DNA from 2 places in the Pseudoalteromonas rubra genome. Region 2 is predicted to be linked to the other one. Evidence: predicted binding sites of a transcription regulator. Region 2 holds the regulator's gene; the other holds the start of a gene.
What was found. The regulator sigma-54, encoded in region 2, starts transcription at its own class of promoters, with help from an activator protein. The targets are predictions, from matches to a motif close to GTTGGCACGNNNNTNGNNT.
Positions count from the first base shown of each region.

Region 1: a site for sigma-54 is predicted at 2,703-2,721, ahead of AT705_RS18470 (flagellar basal body rod protein FlgF). Genes of this name have one in related genera too.

Region 1 is NZ_CP013611.1:4,311,639-4,321,238, forward strand. It holds gene flgB (flagellar basal body rod protein FlgB) at 1-125, shown strand, start outside; gene flgC (flagellar basal body rod protein FlgC) at 128-559, shown strand; gene AT705_RS18460 (flagellar hook assembly protein FlgD) at 575-1,252, shown strand; gene flgE (flagellar hook protein FlgE) at 1,290-2,642, shown strand; gene AT705_RS18470 (flagellar basal body rod protein FlgF) at 2,759-3,523, shown strand; gene flgG (flagellar basal-body rod protein FlgG) at 3,542-4,330, shown strand; gene flgH (flagellar basal body L-ring protein FlgH) at 4,346-5,035, shown strand; gene AT705_RS18485 (flagellar basal body P-ring protein FlgI) at 5,047-6,141, shown strand; gene flgJ (flagellar assembly peptidoglycan hydrolase FlgJ) at 6,244-7,209, shown strand; gene flgK (flagellar hook-associated protein FlgK) at 7,211-9,223, shown strand; gene flgL (flagellar hook-associated protein FlgL) at 9,226-9,600, shown strand, end outside.
Region 2 is NZ_CP013611.1:3,212,132-3,221,731, reverse strand. It holds gene lptC (LPS export ABC transporter periplasmic protein LptC) at 1-94, shown strand, start outside; gene lptA (lipopolysaccharide transport periplasmic protein LptA) at 84-623, shown strand; gene lptB (LPS export ABC transporter ATP-binding protein) at 620-1,345, shown strand; gene AT705_RS14025 (RNA polymerase factor sigma-54) at 1,390-2,898, shown strand; gene hpf (ribosome hibernation promoting factor) at 2,924-3,211, shown strand; gene AT705_RS14015 (PTS sugar transporter subunit IIA) at 3,214-3,669, shown strand; gene rapZ (RNase adapter RapZ) at 3,682-4,527, shown strand; gene AT705_RS14005 (HPr family phosphocarrier protein) at 4,524-4,802, shown strand; gene mgtE (magnesium transporter) at 4,980-6,338, shown strand; gene pmbA (metalloprotease PmbA) at 6,364-7,710, opposite strand; gene yjgA (ribosome biogenesis factor YjgA) at 7,891-8,412, shown strand; gene tldD (metalloprotease TldD) at 8,475-9,600, opposite strand, start outside.

The sequences.
Region 1 (9,600 bases), 1.1 Mb from region 2:
CAGTGGATATACAAGTGGAACGAAACTTGTATGTACAAAATGCATTAGAGTACCAAGCTAGTTTGAATTTTTTGTCTGGTAAATTTAAAGGGCTGAAAAAAGCCCTGAGTGGTCAAGGTGGCTAATCATGAGTTTATATAATGTTTTTGATATAGCGGGTTCAGGCATGAGCGCCCAGAACGTCCGTTTGAACACGACCGCCAGTAATATTTCCAACGCAAACAGCGTCAGTTCTAGTCAGGATAAGGTGTATAGAGCTAGGCACCCAGTTTTCGCCGCAGAGTTAAACAAGGCTGCGGCAGCTCATCCGAATACTATGGGGTCTTCGGTTGGAGTGAAAGTACTGGGGATCGTAGAAAGCGATAAACCACTACAGGTTGAGTACAACCCCAACCATCCAAGTGCTGACAAAGACGGGTACATCTATAAGCCAAATGTGAATGTGGTTGAAGAGATGACAAACATGATCTCTGCATCGCGTTCGTACCAAACGAATGTTCAGGTAGCGGATGCCGCTAAGCAGATGCTTAGTAAAACCTTGCAACTTGGTCAGCGCTAAGTGGGAGTATAGCCAATGAGTAACGAAGTCAATTCAGCAACCTCGACCTATGTCGATTCATTGCGTTGGCCTGACAAGCAGGTTCCGACAGAAAAGAATGATGAGTTGAAGCAGGAGGATTTCTTTGCGTTATTGACTCAGCAGTTGTCTTATCAGGACCCGAGTAAACCGGCTGATAATGATCAGATGATTGCACAAATGACAAACTTCACCATGGCCGAGGGTATTTCTGACCTAAACACGAAGTTTGAATCATTGGCTGATTCTATGACCTCGAATTCTGCTTTGCAGGCGTCAACTTTGATCGGCAAGAAAGCGCTTCTGGAGTCAGACACAATTGAGCACGGCCCGGACATGCAGTCGCGTGGTTCAATTATTGTGACTGAGCCTGTAGAGAAACTGACGGTCAGTATTCTTAACGACAAAAACGAGCTGGTAAGAACCATAGATCTCAAAGATCAAAATGCTGGGGCAGTTCGCTTTGATTGGGATGGCAAAAACACCGATGGTGATATGTTACCGCCCGGAGATTACACAATAAAGGCCGAGGGCTCCGTAAACGGTAAGTTTACAGCCTTGCCTACTGCGACTTTCAGAAATATTGAAAGCGTCAATGTCAATGGTGCAAGCGGCATCGTTATCAACACTAAAGCGGGTGCCGTGCGGCTTACTGACGTCGCGGAATTAGCCTAAATAAAAAGATTTAACCTTAATCGCAAGAGGTGAGAGTATGAGTTTCAATATTGCATTAACTGGTTTAGCTGCGGCTCAGAAAGACCTGGATACCACAGCTAACAACATTGCTAACGTTAACACGACGGGCTTTAAAGAATCGCGTGCTGAATTTGCATCCGTTTATGCATCTTCCGTTTTTAGCGCCGGTAAGACAAAGAATGGTGATGGTGTACAAACCACTATGGTTGCGCAGCAGTTTCACCAAGGGTCTCTGAATTTTACTCAGAACTCGCTGGACTTGGCGATTACCGGTGAAGGTTATTTTGCGTTGAGTGAAGAGTTGGGGGCTCAGGACTTCACTTATTCCCGTGCAGGTGCCTTTAAACTCAACAAAGACAACTTTATCGTTGATGCACAGGGTAACTTCTTGCAAGGCTTTCCTGTTGACCCAAGCACTGGTGATACGACTTCAATCAGTTTGAGTACATCATCAGCACTGCAAATTCCAGATGCCTCTGGTTCACCACGTGCAACCACCAGTGTGTACTCGTCTTTCAATCTGGACTCCCGTGCTTCTGCACCCACGCTGGCATTTGACCCAACAGAAAGTGCAACTTACAACAGTTCTACTTCAACGACGATTTACGATAGCTTGGGTGAACCTCACATTTTGCAGCTTTATTTTGTAAAAGAAGATCCTGCTACTAACCCAAATGAGTGGCAGGTGTATGCAACGCTGGACGGTACACAGTTTAATACAGCAGGAGCCAGTGGTGCACCACTAGAGCCGATAACTGAGTTCCAATTTGACCAAAATGGTCTGCCATTAACGACGGGTGACCCTCAGGTGCCTAACACTGGCACAACTTTTAACTCGTTTGCAATTCCAGCGGGTGCAGGTGCAGGTTTATCTAACCTGTTAACAAATGGCGCAACATTCCCTAGTAACGTGGAAATGAACTGGCGCGATGAGGCAAACACCTCAAACAAACTGCCTACACAGTTCGCTAGCCGTTTTGAGGTTAAAGCGCTTGAACAGGATGGTGCCACAACGGGCCGGTTGGCTGGGATTGACATCGGCAGTGACGGTAAAATTGTTGCATCATACAGTAATGGTGATTCAACATATTTAGGTCAGGTTGCCATGGTGCGTTTTTCTAACTCCCAGGGGTTACAGCAAGTGGGCAATACCGGATGGAAAAAGAGTTTGACATCAGGTGAGCCTATTGCGGGGGAGCCAGGCTCAGGAACACTGGGTTCGATCAACTCCTCAGCATTGGAGCAGTCCAATGTTAACTTAACAAATGAGCTGGTAGATTTGATCAGTGCACAGCGAAACTTCCAGGCGAACTCGCGGGCACTGGAGGTCAACTCAACACTTCAGCAGAACATCCTGCAGATCCGATAATCAAATCCAATCACCTCTTAAGGCCGCATTTAGCGGCCTTTTTATTTTCTTGACGATCATCTTGGCATCTATATTGCTTTATTCAGTATAGATTGAACAATTTTTAGGTCGTTCCCATGGATAAAATGCTGTATGTCGCTATGTCAGGCGCCAAACAAAACCTGATTGGTGTCGGGCTGAAGGCAAATAACCTGGCTAACGCCAATACTACCGGGTTCAAGGCTGATTTTGCACAGGCTCGTTCAATGCAGGCATTTGGCGAAGGGCTACCGACCCGAGTGTTTGCGATGCAGGAGCGCCCGGGCACCATGATGACAGGTGGGGCCATTACTGAAACTGGTCGGGACCTGGATATTGCGGTCGATGAGAAATCCTGGATAAGCGTGGTAGACGCTGCAGGAGATGAGGCTTATACGAAAGTTGGCACACTGAACATCACCGCAGACGGCGCATTGGTTACCAGCCATGGTCGTCAAATTATTGGCGAAGGCGGGCCCATCATATTACCACTGCCAGTAGAAAAGGTTGTGTTCAGTGATGATGGCTCAATTCAGGTGCGTCCTCAGGGAGCACCTGCCAACTTTTTAGAAGTGGTCGACCGGTTAAAAATTATTAGCGCAGACAATAGCAAACTTGAAAAAGGTAATGATGGTTTGTTCAGACCAAAAGAGGAGTTGCTCGAAGACGGTGTATGTGGATTTTGTGAAATTTCTCCTACCGCCAAAGTAATGAGTGGCTATTTAGAAATGTCTAACGTGAACCCGGTTCACGAAATGGTAGACATGGTAAACCTTCAGCGTCAGTTTGAAATGCAGATGAAACTGATGAAAACAGCTGAAGAAATTGACGAGCGACACACTTCGCTCCTGCGTATCGTTTAAGAGAGTGAGGTATAGATTATGAACCCAGCATTATGGATCAGTAAAACCGGCCTAGATGCCCAGCAAACTGATATTTCGGTGATTTCAAATAACCTGGCGAATGCCAGTACCGTTGGCTACAAGAAAAGCCGCGCAATATTTGAAGACTTACTCTATCAAAATATTAACCAACCAGGCGGCCGTTCTTCTCAGGATACCGAGCTCCCATCGGGCTTGATGCTGGGTGCGGGTGCCAAGGTGGTGGCAAACCAGAAAAACTTTTCGCAAGGCAATATGCTGAGCACAGAGAACTCACTGGACTGGATGGTTCAGGGGCCGGGTTTCTTCGAAATTCAAATGCCTGACGGCACCATTGCGTACACGCGAAACGGCCAGTTTACCACTGATGAAGAGGGGCGGATTGTTACCTCAGGTGCGGGCTTTCCGGTACAACCTGAAATGAACGTTCCGGACAATGCAAATTCCATCACTATTTCTCAGGATGGTGAAGTTTCTGTCAGTATCCAGGGGGAAGCGGCTAATACGGTAATCGGTCAGCTGGTTATAAGTGATTTTATTAACCCGTCTGGTCTTGAACCAATTGGTCAGAACCTTTACACCGAAACTGCCGTTAGCGGTGCGCCAGTGCAGGGGAACCCGGGTGTTGAAGGACTTGGTTCTATTGTTCAGGGGGCGTTGGAAACTTCAAACGTTAATGTCACCGAAGAGCTGGTCAATCTGATTGAAACACAACGGGTTTACGAGATGAACTCGAAAGTAATTAAGTCAGTTGATGAGATGCTTAGTTACATTAATCAGCAGCTTTAAAAGATTGGGGGTAGTATGGACAAGTTATGTACACTTGGCCTGTTAGCGGCAGGCTGTATAGCACTCAGTGGCTGTACAACAACGCAAAATAAAGATGTTAAGCGGGACGATCCTTACTACGCGCCCATGTATCCGGAAGCAGAAGCGGCGCCAGTCGTGCCAACAGGATCGCTGTTCAACGCTTATGCCAACGATCTGTACTCAGATAAAAAGGCGCTTCGCACCGGCGATATCATTACGGTAGTGCTACGAGAGTCGACTCAGGCTTCAAAAGCGGCCAATTCTAAGCTGGATAAAGACAGTGAAGTGGAAATAGACCCTATACTGGGTTTAGGCGGCGCGGCGGTCAACTGGGGGAACAAAAGTATTCAGCTGGATGCAGGCTCGAATTCGTCATTTCAGGGTGATGCGCAGGCCAATCAGTCAAACAGCCTGATTGGTAATATCTCAGTTAACGTGATGCGGGTTTTGCCAAATGGTAATCTGGTGATCCGAGGTGAAAAGTGGCTGACACTGAATACTGGAGAAGAGTTTATTCGTCTCGAAGGACTCGTCAGACCGCAGGATGTGAATGCCGATAATACGGTAGAGTCAAATCGTATTGCTAATGCGCGTATTCAGTACTCAGGTAAAGGCGATACGCAGGAAGTGCAGAGTGCAGGTTGGCTGACTAAGTTCTTTATGAGCGCCATTATGCCATTTTGAGGAAGCAAACTATGAAATTATTTAATGTGCTCGTGCTAACCATGGCACTTATCGGCAGCCAGTTTGCGCAAGCAGAGCGTATCAAAGACGTGACTATGGTTGAGGGAGTTCGTTCAAACCAACTAGTTGGTTATGGTCTGGTAGTGGGCTTACCGGGTACAGGGGAGCAAACTCGCTTTACAGAGCAAAGCTTCAAGGGCATGTTAAACAGCTTTGGCATTACCATGCCGGCAAACCTTAAGCCGAAAATTAAGAATGTGGCAGCAGTGGCTGTTCACGCAGAGTTACCAGCCTTTGTGAAACCTGGTCAAACTATTGACGTCACTGTGTCATCTATCGGTAGTGCAGGCAGTTTGCGTGGCGGGACTTTGCTGCAAACTTTCCTTAAAGGTGTGGATGGCAATGTGTATGCGATCGCTCAGGGCAGCATGATTGTGGGTGGTTTGGGTGCCGAGGGGCTAGACGGCAGCCGGGTCGTCATTAACACGCCAACGGTTGGTCGTATTCCAAATGGTGGTACAGTTGAACGTGCAGTCAGAAGCCCGTTCACTCAGGGAGATCACATCACTTTTAATCTGAATCGGCCCGACTTTACAACCGCTAAGCGTTTGGCCGATACAATTAATGATCTGGTTGGCCCACAAAGTGCGCAAGCTATGGATGCTGCTTCTGTGCGAGTCATTGCACCTCGCGATCCTTCTCAGCGTGTTGCTTATTTGTCGACTCTGGAAAACCTGGAGTTCACGCCAGCAGATACGTCAGCCAAGATTATCGTTAACTCACGCACAGGTACCATTGTTATTGGCAAAGAAGTGAAACTGCAGCCAGCTGCGATTACGCATGGTGGATTGACGGTGACCATTGCTGAACAAATGAATGTGTCTCAGCCACAGCCTTTGACAGAAGGTGAAACTGTAGTGACACGTCAAAGCATTGTCGATGTTGACCAGGACGATTCGCGGGCGTTTGTATTTGACCCCGGTTCAAGCCTGGATGATTTGGTCCGTGCAATCAATGCAGTGGGTGCTGCCCCTGGCGATTTGATGGCGATACTTGAGGCGCTGAAAGAAGCTGGCGCAATACATGGTCAATTAGTCGTCATTTGATGCTTATTTTATAATCAATTAGTTAGCCCCATTTTATGGGGCTTTTTTTTGGCTCAATAATTGCATTGTAATTGGTTATGTATATTGATGTGATTTCGAGCAATGAATACTGATCCGACTCGCAACCAAAGTTTCTATGACTTAACAGATCTGAACTCGTTAAGACAGGACGCACTGAAAAGTACCGGAGACGCCAATGCCTCTGAAGAAGTGTTGCGCAAAGCGGCTCAGCAGTTCGAGTCAATTTTCACTCAGATGATGTTGTCCAGCATGCGAAAGGCCAATGAGGTTCTGGAGGATAAAGATAGTCCATTTAATTCCAGCAGCGTCAAATTTTATCGTGACATGCATGATCAGCAGATGTCTATGCAACTCTCCAGCGAGGGGAGTCTGGGTCTTGCTGATCTGATTGTGCAGCAATTGTCGCCTAATCGGGATGGGTATATGCCCAGTTCTGTGCTGCGCACCGGCGCGGAGCTGCAAAGCGATCGGATAGCGAATGGTGAAGCCGGGCAGCGCAAAGCAGAGCAACAGCCTGAAGTGACTGAAAGTGCATCCAAAGAGGTGCAATTCGATGATCCTGAGTCTTTTGTTAGTCAGCTCTGGGAGCATGCTAAGTCAGCAGCTGCCAAGATTGGCCTGAATCCAGCAGTGATGGTTGCTCAGGCGGCACTGGAAACAGGCTGGGGCAAGCACATCATTGCGCGCCAGGACGGTGAAAGCAGTTTAAACCTGTTTAACATAAAAGCCGATAAGCGCTGGCATGGCGACAGTGCCAGTAAAATGACGCTGGAGTTTGAGCAAGGTTTGCCAGTGAAAAAGCAGGCGAACTTCAGAGCGTATGATTCGCTGAAAGATAGCATCAATGATTATGTCGATTTCCTGCAATCCAATCCTCGTTATCAAGAGGCCTTAACTAAGACAGACAATCCGGACCAATACCTGGATGCCCTGCAACAGGCAGGGTATGCAACCGATCCAGATTATGCAGAAAAAATTAAACGTGTGTTGGACAGAGGAGAATTTCAGTCCATGTTGTCAGCGTCAGTGCATCAGGGAGTAAATTAAGATGTCATTTAATCTTATGAATATTGGTACATCCGGGGTTAGAGCCAGCTCTGAATTACTCCAGACGACCAGTAAAAACATCGCAAACCTGAATACCAAAGGTTATGTTCGTGAGCGGACTGAACACACCACTATGGTCAATAACCAGGTGGGACGTGGAGAAACCGTTCGCCTACTCAACGAGTTTGCTCAGAAGCAGCTTAATCGGGATCTTTCGAGTGAGGCTTACTACGAACAGTTTGTGACGGAAGCCACGCGGGTTGATACCTTGTTTGGTGAAGAGTCTAATAACCTGAATCAGAGCATCAACTCGTTGTTCAATAATATGCAGGAAGCGATGAATTTACCTTCCTCAACGGTTGCGCGATCCCTGTTTTTGACGGATGCCCAGAACTTAATTGATCAGATGGACCGATTATCCGGTATCGTGTTTGATCAGAGCAATATTGTAAATGAGCAATTGTCGATTTATTCAGATGAAGCCAATAACCTGATCCAGAAGATCAGTGATATGAATACCCAAGTTGCGGCGCTCAATGGTAATAACAGCGATGGCAGTGGCAGTTCTTTGCTGAATCAACGAGATCAGGCCATCAGAGATCTGGCTGAACTGGTAGACATCGAGACCCTGGATGGCAGGAATGGTGAAAAACTCGTTTTTCTTGGCTCCGGGCAGTCTCTGGTCATGGAAAATGGCAGTTTTAATCTCTTCTCAATGGATGGTGACCCCGATCCGAACCATAAAGCACTGACGCTGGATGTTACTGATGGTGCCGCCGTGGCGTTAGAGGTAGATCATGTCAGTCTCAGAGGTAAGATTGGCGGCCTGATGGCATTTCGTGATGACATCCTGGTACCAGCACAGACGCAGCTCGGCCAAATTGGACTTTCGCTTGCTGATGCTTTTAACCAACAAAACCAGTTGGGTATGGACCTGGATGGTAATCTTGGCGGTAACATATTCACACTACCAACAGTCGGTGGCTATCCGTATGCAAGCAATACCAGTGCCGCACAGTTAACGGCTACGGTTGAGCCTGGCAAAGGTAAAGAAGTACCAGCGACGGATTTCAGAGTGACTTATACCGCAGCAAATACCGTCGAAATTGCAGCGGTAGACAGTAAGGGCAATGTTCAGGGAACGCCCGTCACCGCGAACGTGATTGCCGGGGTGATAGATTCAAACTCCGTTGCGGCAGGTGTCGATATGTTTGGTTTGCAAATGAACCTGACAGGCACCGCCAATGTGGGGGACAGCTTCCTGGTTAAGCTTAACTCGGGTACTGCGGGTAATTTACAGCTTGCAACAGATCGACCTGAGAGTCTGGCACTGGCTTCGCCAATACGGACGGAGACAGCGGCTAGTAATGTGAGTACGGCAACCATTTCTGTAGGCTCTGTCACCGACACAGATCCTGCCACGAGTAACTTTACAGCGGCGCCACCGAGCCTGACCAATGGCACAATCACACTGACCAAAACGGCAAACGCCAATGAATATCAGATCGTTGATGGCAATGGTACCAATACTTTTACTATTACCCCGCCAGCGGAAAACCTACTTGCCCAAGCGGGTGGCGCCTATGCCAGTTATGGCTTCGACTTCAATATTGAAGGAACGCCGGCGACAGGCGATACATTTACCATTGAGTTTAATACCGGTGGTTTTGATGATAACCGTAATGGTCTTGAGCTCAGTAAGTTACAAAGCGCGGAGCTGGTGCGTCAGAATGTGGTGACGACTGCAACCGCAGATAACCTGAAAACCTTTAATGAAGCGTACGCCGGACTGGTAACGGAAATTGGTGTTGTGGCCAATCAGGCCAAAACCAATGGTGCGGCTTACGAAGCACTGGCAGCCCAATCTGAAGCCTGGTATGAATCTATGGCGGGTGTGAATTTAGACGAAGAAGCAGCAAATTTGCTTCGTTTTCAACAATCTTACTCAGCAGCTGCGCAAGTACTTACCGCAGCAAGAACTGTGTTTGATACCTTATTAAGTGCGGCGAGGTAATTATGCGTTTATCTCAAAATATGATGTATCAGAATAACCTGAACTCAATACTCGATAGCCAGCAAGATGTGAACAAAGCAATGCAGCAGGTTAATACGCAAAAACGTGTATTAACTGCATCAGATGATCCTTCTGCAATGGCACGGGCTTTGTTATACACTGACAGGATCCAAACTAATGAGCAATATACAAAGAACCTGACTATGCTCAAAGGCCGTTTGGATACGCAAGAAGGTGTACTGGATAATATCAAAGATTCTTTGACTCGTGCTCTGACGCTAACGGTCCAGGCAGGTAACGGTTCTTTGGTGGATGTAGACAGAGCATCTTTGTCTGAAGAGCTAAGTGCTATACAAACCGCAGTGCATGACCTGATG
Region 2 (9,600 bases):
CTTAACGATTTCAGGGAAAGGCTTAGTGGCCGATCTCAACACAGAAATCATTGAACTCATCAACCACACTGAAACAATTTATTATGAGCAATAAATTAACCTGTTCCCTGATCTTACTGTGCACTTTAAGTGCATTTCATCCTGCAGCTTATGCAGAAAATACAGCGGCTGATCAGGTCATTATCAGTTCGGGCACACAGCTGGCCCAGTTGCAAACCAATATTGGCGTGTTCGAAGAAAACGTCGAAATCATTCACGGTGACCGAAAAATTCTGGCCGATCGCCTCGAAGTACACCGCCGGGAAGAGCTGGGTAAAAATAAGCAACTGCTGGTTGCAACAGGCAGTCCGGCCATATTTCAGGAACACCAAGCGGATGGTACGTTATTGAAGGCCAGCGCCAAAGAAGTGCGCTATGATGTCGCAAATCGCATGCTCACCATCAAAGGCGGTGCTGAGATCAGTCAGGCAGGACAAAAAATCAGCGCGCAAACCATCGTTTATGATATGGAAAAGAAGCTGATCAGCGCACAGCGCGGGGAACAAGAGCAGAACCGCGTGAGAACCATTCTGTTACCTGAAAAAGAGAACCCCCAACAACCACAAGAGAAGGGTAATCCGTGAGTAAATTAACCGCCACCGCACTGGCCAAAAGTTATAAGGGCAGACAGGTTGTTAAAAACGTTGAGTTAAGTGTTGAAGCTGGCAGTATTGTTGGCCTCCTTGGCCCGAATGGCGCAGGTAAAACCACCACTTTTTATATGATTGTCGGCTTGGTGCCCAGCGATAAGGGCAGCATACACATTGACGAACAAGACATTACCTTATTACCAATGCACAGCCGGGCAAGACTTGGTATTGGTTACCTGCCACAAGAGTCCTCTATTTTTCGCAAGCTGACCGTCTATCAGAACCTGATGGCCATTTTAGAAACCCGTAAAGAGCTGAATAAAGAACAACGAGAAGTCATCCTCAATGAACTGTTAGATGAGTTTAATATCCAGCATATTCGCGACAGCCAAGGTATGGCTCTATCGGGCGGTGAACGACGCCGGGTAGAAATTGCCCGTGCCCTTGCGGCTGATCCAAAATTTATCTTATTAGATGAGCCTTTCGCTGGCGTTGATCCCATTTCAGTGTTAGATATAAAGAAAATTATAGAGCACCTGAAAAACCGTGGGATAGGCGTACTGATCACCGACCACAACGTGCGTGAAACGCTGGACGTCTGTGAGAAAGCTTATATAGTGTCACATGGTGAACTGATAGCAGCAGGCACCCCGGAACATGTTCTGGCCGATCAAACTGTGCGGGATGTCTACCTAGGTGAGCAATTCAGGCTATAGTTATAAAATTAGAAGTAAATAACAAAAAGGATTGTTAGAGATACATGAGGCAATCGCTACAGCTGCGCATGGGGCAGCAACTGACAATGACACCACAACTGCAGCAGGCTATTCGTCTGTTACAGTTGAGTACGCTAGATCTCCAACAAGAAATCCAAGAAGCGCTTGATAGCAACCCTTTGTTGGAAGTGGAAGAAGGTGAGTCTGAATCACAAGACAATGAAACTCAGTCCAAGTCGGATTCCGATTTGGAACAACCTACAACGAGTGACAACGACAGCTATGAAGAGGCGGCTGTCAGCGACTACGAACAAGACAGCGATGCTGCACTGAACAAAGACACCGTCAGCGACGATTTGGCAATGGACGTAACCTGGGACGAGTACATCAGTGCAGCCCCGGCAAGCAGTTCAGGCCCAATGCCGGAAGACGAAACCATTTACCAGGGTAAAACCACTGAAACATTGCAAGAGTACCTGATGTGGCAGCTGGAACTGACGCCTTTTAGTCCAACAGACAGAGCCATTGCCCTTGCAATTGTAGAAGCGGTTGACGATGCAGGCCTATTGACCATCAGCTGTGAAGACATCGTCGAAAGCATAAATCAAGACAACGATGAAGAGCCGATTGAGCAGGATGAAGTAGAAGCCGTACTGAAACGGATCCAATTATTTGATCCTGTAGGGATTGCGGCACGCAGCCTGCAAGAATGCCTGTGCATTCAGCTCAACCAGTTTGACCCAAACACCCCCTGGCTTGCACAGACCAAAGAAATCCTGACTGAGCACATCGAGCTGTTAGCCAGCCGGGATTACCGCACTTTGATGAAAAAAACCAAACTCAAAGAAGCGGATCTGAAAGAAGTAATGACCCTGATCCACGGCCTAAACCCAAAGCCCGCCGCCAGCATAGTGCAGGAAGAAGCTGACTATGTGATCCCGGATGTGTCGGTTAAAAAAGTGAAAGGCCGCTGGGTTGTTGAACTCAATCCCGATTCAATGCCAAAAATTAGAGTGAATGACCACTACGCTGCGATGTCCCGTTCAGTCAAGTCGAGCACAGACAGTCAGTTTATTCGTTCACACCTGCAAGAGGCAAAATGGTTCATCAAGAGCCTGGAAAGCCGCAATGAAACTTTATTAAAAGTTACTAATTGCATTGTGCAACAACAACAGGCATTCTTTGAACATGGCCCCGAGGCAATGAAGCCGATGGTACTGAATGATGTGGCCGAAATGGTCGACATGCATGAGTCCACGATTTCACGTGTAACAACGCAAAAGTATATGCACACGCCACGCGGTATCTATGAGTTGAAGTATTTCTTCTCAAGCCATGTCAGCACTGAAAACGGAGGAGAATGCTCTTCGACTGCAATCAGAGCATTGATCAAAAAGCTAATTGCCGCGGAAAACACTGCTAAGCCATTGAGTGACAGCAAGATTGCGGATGTATTGGCAGATCAAGGGATCAAAGTGGCTAGACGTACAATTGCCAAATACCGAGAGTCTTTGGCTATCCCACCGTCCAATCAGCGTAAAAGCCTGATTTAGACGTAACTACAGAAGGAAAATGCTTATGCAACTAAATTTAACTGGTCGACATGTAGAAATCACCGATTCGTTAAGAGACTATGTAACAAACAAGTTTGCGAAGCTAGAAAGGCACTTTGATCACATCAATAATGTGCATGTTATCCTAGATGTCGAAAAGCTCATCCAAAAAGCAGAAGCCACATTACATGTGAACGGGGGAGAAATTTTTGCCTCAACCGAACACCGGGATATGTATGCCGCAATAGACGGACTTATCGATAAGCTTGATCGCCAGGTGATCAAGCACAAAGAGAAGCTAACTCGACACTAATCATGAAACTAAGCTCATTGATTTCACAGGACTGCAGCAAAGCTGCGGTCCTTTTTAATAGTAAGAAACGTATTTTAGAGTACATCAGTGAGTTGGCTCACAGCCAGCTTCCAGACAGTAATGCCCATGATATCCTTGATGCACTATTGAGCCGCGAAAAACTCGGGAGTACGGGGATAGGAAAAGGGATCGCACTGCCCCATGGCCGCATGTCAGGCATAGATAAAGTGGTTGCTATGCTGCTTGTTAATCAGCAAGGCATTGCCTTTGATGCCATTGACAATCAACCCGTCGACATTTTTGTGGCACTCATCGTACCCGAGGGAGAAAATCAACAACATTTGCAGACCTTAGCAACGATCGCTGATAAACTTAAGAACAAGGTGTTTTGTAAACGTATCAGACAAGCTCACAATGATCAGGAGTTATTCTCGATAATTGAAGAGTTTGACAACTAACGGAGAGTTTCTGTGCAGTTAATTATTGTCAGTGGTCGTTCTGGCTCAGGAAAATCGGTCGCTCTGCGCGTTCTGGAAGACTTGGGTTATTACTGCGCCGATAATATCCCGGTCAACTTGCTGCCCGCATTAGTGCGCAGTGTGTCAGACAGCTATGATAAAATTGCTGTGAGCGTTGACGTACGTAACCTGCCAAAAGATCAGCAAGAGCTCGACGATATTTTGGAATACCTACCCGGATTTGCAGAACCCAATATATTCTATCTGGACAGCGAAGATCAGATCCTGATCCGTCGCTTTTCAGAAACACGCCGCCTACATCCGCTGTCGCTGGCAGATCTGTCATTGGACAAAGCAATTAAAAAAGAAAAAGAACTGCTTGACCCACTTATCCGCCGCGCTAATATCACCATTGATACCACAGACATGAGTATCCACCAGCTGGCAGAGCGTATCCGGGAAAAGATCCTCGGTAAAAAAGACAAGCAATTAATCATCACCTTTGAGTCCTTTGGTTTTAAACATGGTATTCCAAAAGAAGCCGATTACGTGTTTGATGCGCGCTTTTTGCCGAACCCACACTGGGAACCAGAACTTAAGCCCCTAACCGGTTTAGATAAACCTGTTATTGACTACCTGTCTAGCCACAGCTTAGTGCAAAAATTTACCTGGCAGATCCAGACCTTTGTGCAAACCTGGCTGCCACACCTTGAGCGCAATAACCGCAGCTACCTGACCATTTCGATTGGCTGTACTGGTGGACAGCACCGCTCCGTGTATCTTGCTCAAACGTTAGGTGAGCGTTTTGCCCGTACCCACAGTAATGTGAAGATCCATCACCGCGAACAAGAAAAATGACACAACGCTTTGAAGATACCTTTCTGATCCAGAATAAACTGGGTCTACATGCTCGTGCAGCCAGTGTGCTGGCAGAACTTTCCGCACAGTTCGATGCCAATATCACCCTGTTTCAGGGCAGTAAAGAAGCAGAGGGTGACAGTGTGCTGGCTTTATTGCTGCTGGAAAGTAGTCAGGGTAAAGAGATCAAAGTTGTCTGCGAAGGCCCGGATGCAGAGCGTGCGTTACATGCCATTGGTAGCCTTATTGCCGATAAGTTTAACGAATCAGAGTAGCACCTCTTCACTTTCTCCTATTTTCCAGACACAAAACCTCCGCTTCCTGACGGTTACCTTGGCTTTTTTTAGATATACCAATTGATATTAAAACAGCTATAATTATCATAAGCCTATAATCAATGCGCCGTATACTCATGACAAGCCTACTTGTCGACTATCCAACCTGGGATGCCTATGCCTGAAGCTTTTGAACAAGACTATACACTGGAGCTATTACAACAAGTTACGAATGCCCTTAACAGTGGTCAGTTTGTTCAAGTCAGGCGCACCTTAGCCGAGATTCCGCCCTGCGACACCTCATTATTGCTGGAGTCCTCCCCACATAAAATAAGAACCCTACTATGGCAATTAGTCGACCCAGATATACAGGGGGACGTACTCGAAGAGCTGTCTGAAGATGTGAGACTCAGCATCATCGCCAAAATGGAGCCCGAGCTGATCGCTGCGGCAACGGAAGACATGGATGATGATGATCTCGGTGAAGTCCTGAGAAGTTTGCCAGATCCCGTCTATCAGGATGTTATTGGTGCCATGGACTCGCAAGACAGAGCCCGAGCAACCCAGGCTCTGTCTTATGTCGAGCATTCCGCAGGCGCATTGATGAACACAGATACAGTGACGATCCGCCCGGATGTGTCACTGGATGTTGTGTTGCGTTATCTGCGCCTCAAAGGGGAGCTCCCGGACGGTACCGATGACCTGTACGTGGTGGACAAAGACAATTGCTTTTTAGGCTCTCTGCCGATCAGTGTGCTGTTAACCAGTCAGCCAGACAAACTGGTTAACGAGTTGATGAATGAAGAACGTGAAACCATTCCCATCTCAATGGACGAAAGCGATGTCGCTCAGTTGTTTGAACGGCATAACTGGATCTCTGCACCGGTCGTAGACGACAACGCACATTTGCTGGGACGTATCACCATCGATGACATCGTTGATGTTATTCGTGAGGACGCCGAACACAGCCTGATGAGTATGGCCGGTCTCGACGATGAAGAAGATACCTTTGCGCCGGTCTGGAAAAGTAGTCGTCGCCGTTCAATCTGGCTGGGGATCAACCTGCTTACAGCGCTGATGGCCGCTTTCGTTGCCAGCTTTTTCGAAGGCACCTTAGATATTTTACCGATACTCGCAGTATTGAATGGCATAGTCCCCAGCATGGGAGGAGTGGCCGGCAGTCAAACCCTGACTTTGGTGATCCGTGGTATTGCGCTGGGGCACGTGAACGCCACTAACCAGCGCTTCTTGCTGGGTAAAGAGCTGGCCATTGGTGCCTTGAATGGGTTGCTCTGGTCGTTGTTGATTGCGGGTGTAATAGCCCTTTGGCAATGGGACTTTGTACTCGGGGGCGTGATTGCCTTCGCGATGTTTATGAACCTGGTTGCAGCGGGTATAGCAGGCGCCAGTATCCCGCTCATACTAAAAAGAATGAATATCGACCCAGCACTGGCAGGCAGTGTTGTACTGACCACAGTCACCGACATCGTAGGCATTTTTGCCTTCCTCGGCACTGCAACCTGGCTGCTTGTCTAAGCAGCCAAACGCATCAAACTATGGGTTACTGACCTGCAATTTGCATATTCTCTATCAGTACCGAGCCAGTTTGCACAGCACCGCGGGTTTCAATATCTCCCCCAATGGCCTGAATTGACTTAAACATATCCTTAAGGTTGCCGGCAATGGTGATCTCACTGACCGGATATTGGATCTCTCCATTTTCTACCCAGAAACCGGCAGCGCCGCGTGAGTAGTCACCGGTTACTGTATTAACTCCCTGCCCCATTAGCTCAGTCACTAATAAGCCACGCCCCATGGTCCGCAGCAACGCGGCCAGGTCCGGCTCGGTTGCCTGTACCAGCCAGTTGTGGATCCCACCGGCATGGCCCGTACTGCGCATACCCAGGCGTCTGGCTGCGTAGCTTGGCAACAGATAGGTCTCAAGTACACCTCCTTTGATGATATCACGCTCAGTGGTCCGTACGCCTTCTGCGTCAAACGGGCTTGATGCCAGTGCCTGCAACAAATGTGGCTGCTCTTTGATCGACACACAAGACGAAAAAACGTCAGTGCCCAAACTATCCAGCAAAAAACTCGACTTGCGATACAAAGCACCACCACCAATGGCTGATACCAGATGCCCAAACAGGCTATTGGCAATGTCAGCACGAAATACGACCGGTACCCGCATGGTTTCCAGCTTCCGACTGTTTAATTTAGCCAGCGTCGATTCTGCAGCCTCTATGCCCACCGCTTTGGCATCTCTCAACTGCGTATGCACACGTGTAATGGAATAAGCATTATCTCGTTGCATCACCCCATTTTCTTCGCCAATCACCATAGTGCTTAAGGTGTGTCGGGTACGTGGAAACCCGGCCAAAAAACCATGGCTGTTGCCGTAAACTCGCAGGCCCTGATGGCTGGCAACGCTTGCTCCGTCAGAGTTAACAATCCGCTCGTCGTAATTCAACGCCGCCTGCTCTGCTTCCAGGCAGCGTTTCACTCCTTCTTCAGGCGTCATTGACCAGGGATGGAAGAGGTCTAAATCAGGCACTACCTCAGGCATTAATTCAGCATCGGCCACACCATTACAGGGGTCATCTGATGTAAACTTGGCTATTTCGACCGCCTTTTCCACCACCGAGCGTAACGCTTTTGGACCGAGATCGGCCGTCGAAGCAGAGCCTTTGTGCTGACCAACGTAAACACTCAGCCCCAGGCCACCATCCTGATTAAATTCAATCGTTTCAACTTCTCCCATGCGGGTGCTGACTGACAAACCTGAGGTACGGCTCATCGATGCCTCAGCAGACGTCGCCCCCAGTTGCTTTGCATAGTCCAAAACATCAGACACGGCTTGTTTTACTTCATCAATTTGCGTCCAAATGGGATCTTGTTGCTGGCTCATGTTTTTATTCCACAAATCATAGTACTGCTATAATCCTAACACAGCCTGAGCCGATGCGCTGTGACTCACGCAAAGATTCTGTATGACACCCCGGGCAAGTTGCGCATTCATGTATCCATTACTGCTTTTTCTGACTTCTGATATAATCTGATCATCAATAACTGAAGTAAGTGCGGTAAAATGGCCAAAAAACCTACCCAAGAGCCAGAAGAAGAGATCATTTACGTCTCAAAAAGCGAATTAAAGCGTGATGCACAGCAATACCATCAACTAGGCGTTGATATCGCGCAATTAGGTAAAAAACAAAGAGAAAAGCTGCCACTCTCTCCTGAGCTGGTTGCAGCGATGGAACTGGCAGACAAGCTGCGCGGTAAACACGATGCCTACCGCCGTCATCTGAACTTTATTGCCAAACAACTGCGTACCACCAGCAATGTAGAAGACTTACAGCAAGGTCTGGACCTGTTACTTAACAGAAACAACCAGGCAGATGTCCTGCTTAACCAAGTAGAACAGCTCAGAGATGAACTGATAGCCAAGGGGGATGAAAAGATCAATACCCTGCTTGAAGCACACCCGACGCTGGAACGCCAGAAGCTCAGACAACTGGTTCGTCAGGCGAAAAAAGAGCATCTGGCAGAGAAGCCCGGAAAAGGTTCTAAGGAGCTATTCCAATTACTCAAAGAGCTGATCCTGCCATAAGCAGAGTGATAGAACGCCCCACAGTATCACGCAACTTGGCTGTGATACTGCGGGATTATGTATTAGGCAGAACCGCCCACGGTGAGTTCATCAATTTTAAGACTGGGCTGACCAACGCCAACAGGCACACTCTGACCATTCTTACCACACACCCCAACACCGGTATCCAGCTCCAGGTCGTTACCAACCATAGATACTTTTTGCATAACATCCGGGCCATTGCCGATCAAGGTGGCTCCTTTGATAGGCTGCGTCACTTTGCCATTTTCTATCAGGTAAGCTTCTGAAGCTGAAAATACAAATTTGCCCGACGTAATATCAACCTGACCGCCGCCAAAGTTAGGCGCAAAGATCCCTTTCTTTACCGAGGCAATGATCTCACTTTGGCTATGCTCACCTGGCAGCATATATGTATTGGTCATTCTTGGCATCGGCAGATGTGCATAAGATTCACGCCTGGCATTGCCAGTGGGTGCAACGCCCATCAATCGGGCATTGAGCTTATCCTGCATATAGCCTTTTAGCACCCCCTTTTCGATTAGTACGTTGTAACCTGCCGGGGTGCCTTCATCGTCAATATTCAGTGAACCACGACGGTTATCGATGGTACCGTCATCCACCACAGTGCACAGGCTGGAAGCCACTTGTTCGCCGACTCGCCCGCTAAATGCAGACGCGCCTTTACGGTTAAAGTCCCCTTCAAGACCATGTCCCACCGCTTCATGGAGTAATACCCCCGGCCAGCCAGCCCCTAGTACAACAGGCATCGCCCCTGCGGGTGCATCAACCGCTTCCAGATTTACTCGGGCCTGGTGAACTGCTTTAGTGACATAATGTTGCCAACGCGGTTTGCCGTCGACCAGCTCTCGGAAGTAATTGTAATCCAGACGGGCTCCCCCACCGGCACTGCCACGCTCACGGCGGCCATTTTTCGCCAGTAATACCGAGCAATTTAAGCGCACCAAAGGACGAATATCCGTTGCAAAAGTGCCATCACTGGCTGCGATTAACACTTCTTCGTATACCGCAGACATAGAGCTGACGACTTGCTCCGCTTCAGGGGCTAATTCCCGGATCGCGGCTTCAACTTCTCGCAATAACGAGACTTTATCGGTATCACTCATGCTCAATAGCGGCTGAGTTGCCTCAAATTGGGTCGCCGCTTTAACATCACTGAACACCTGAACC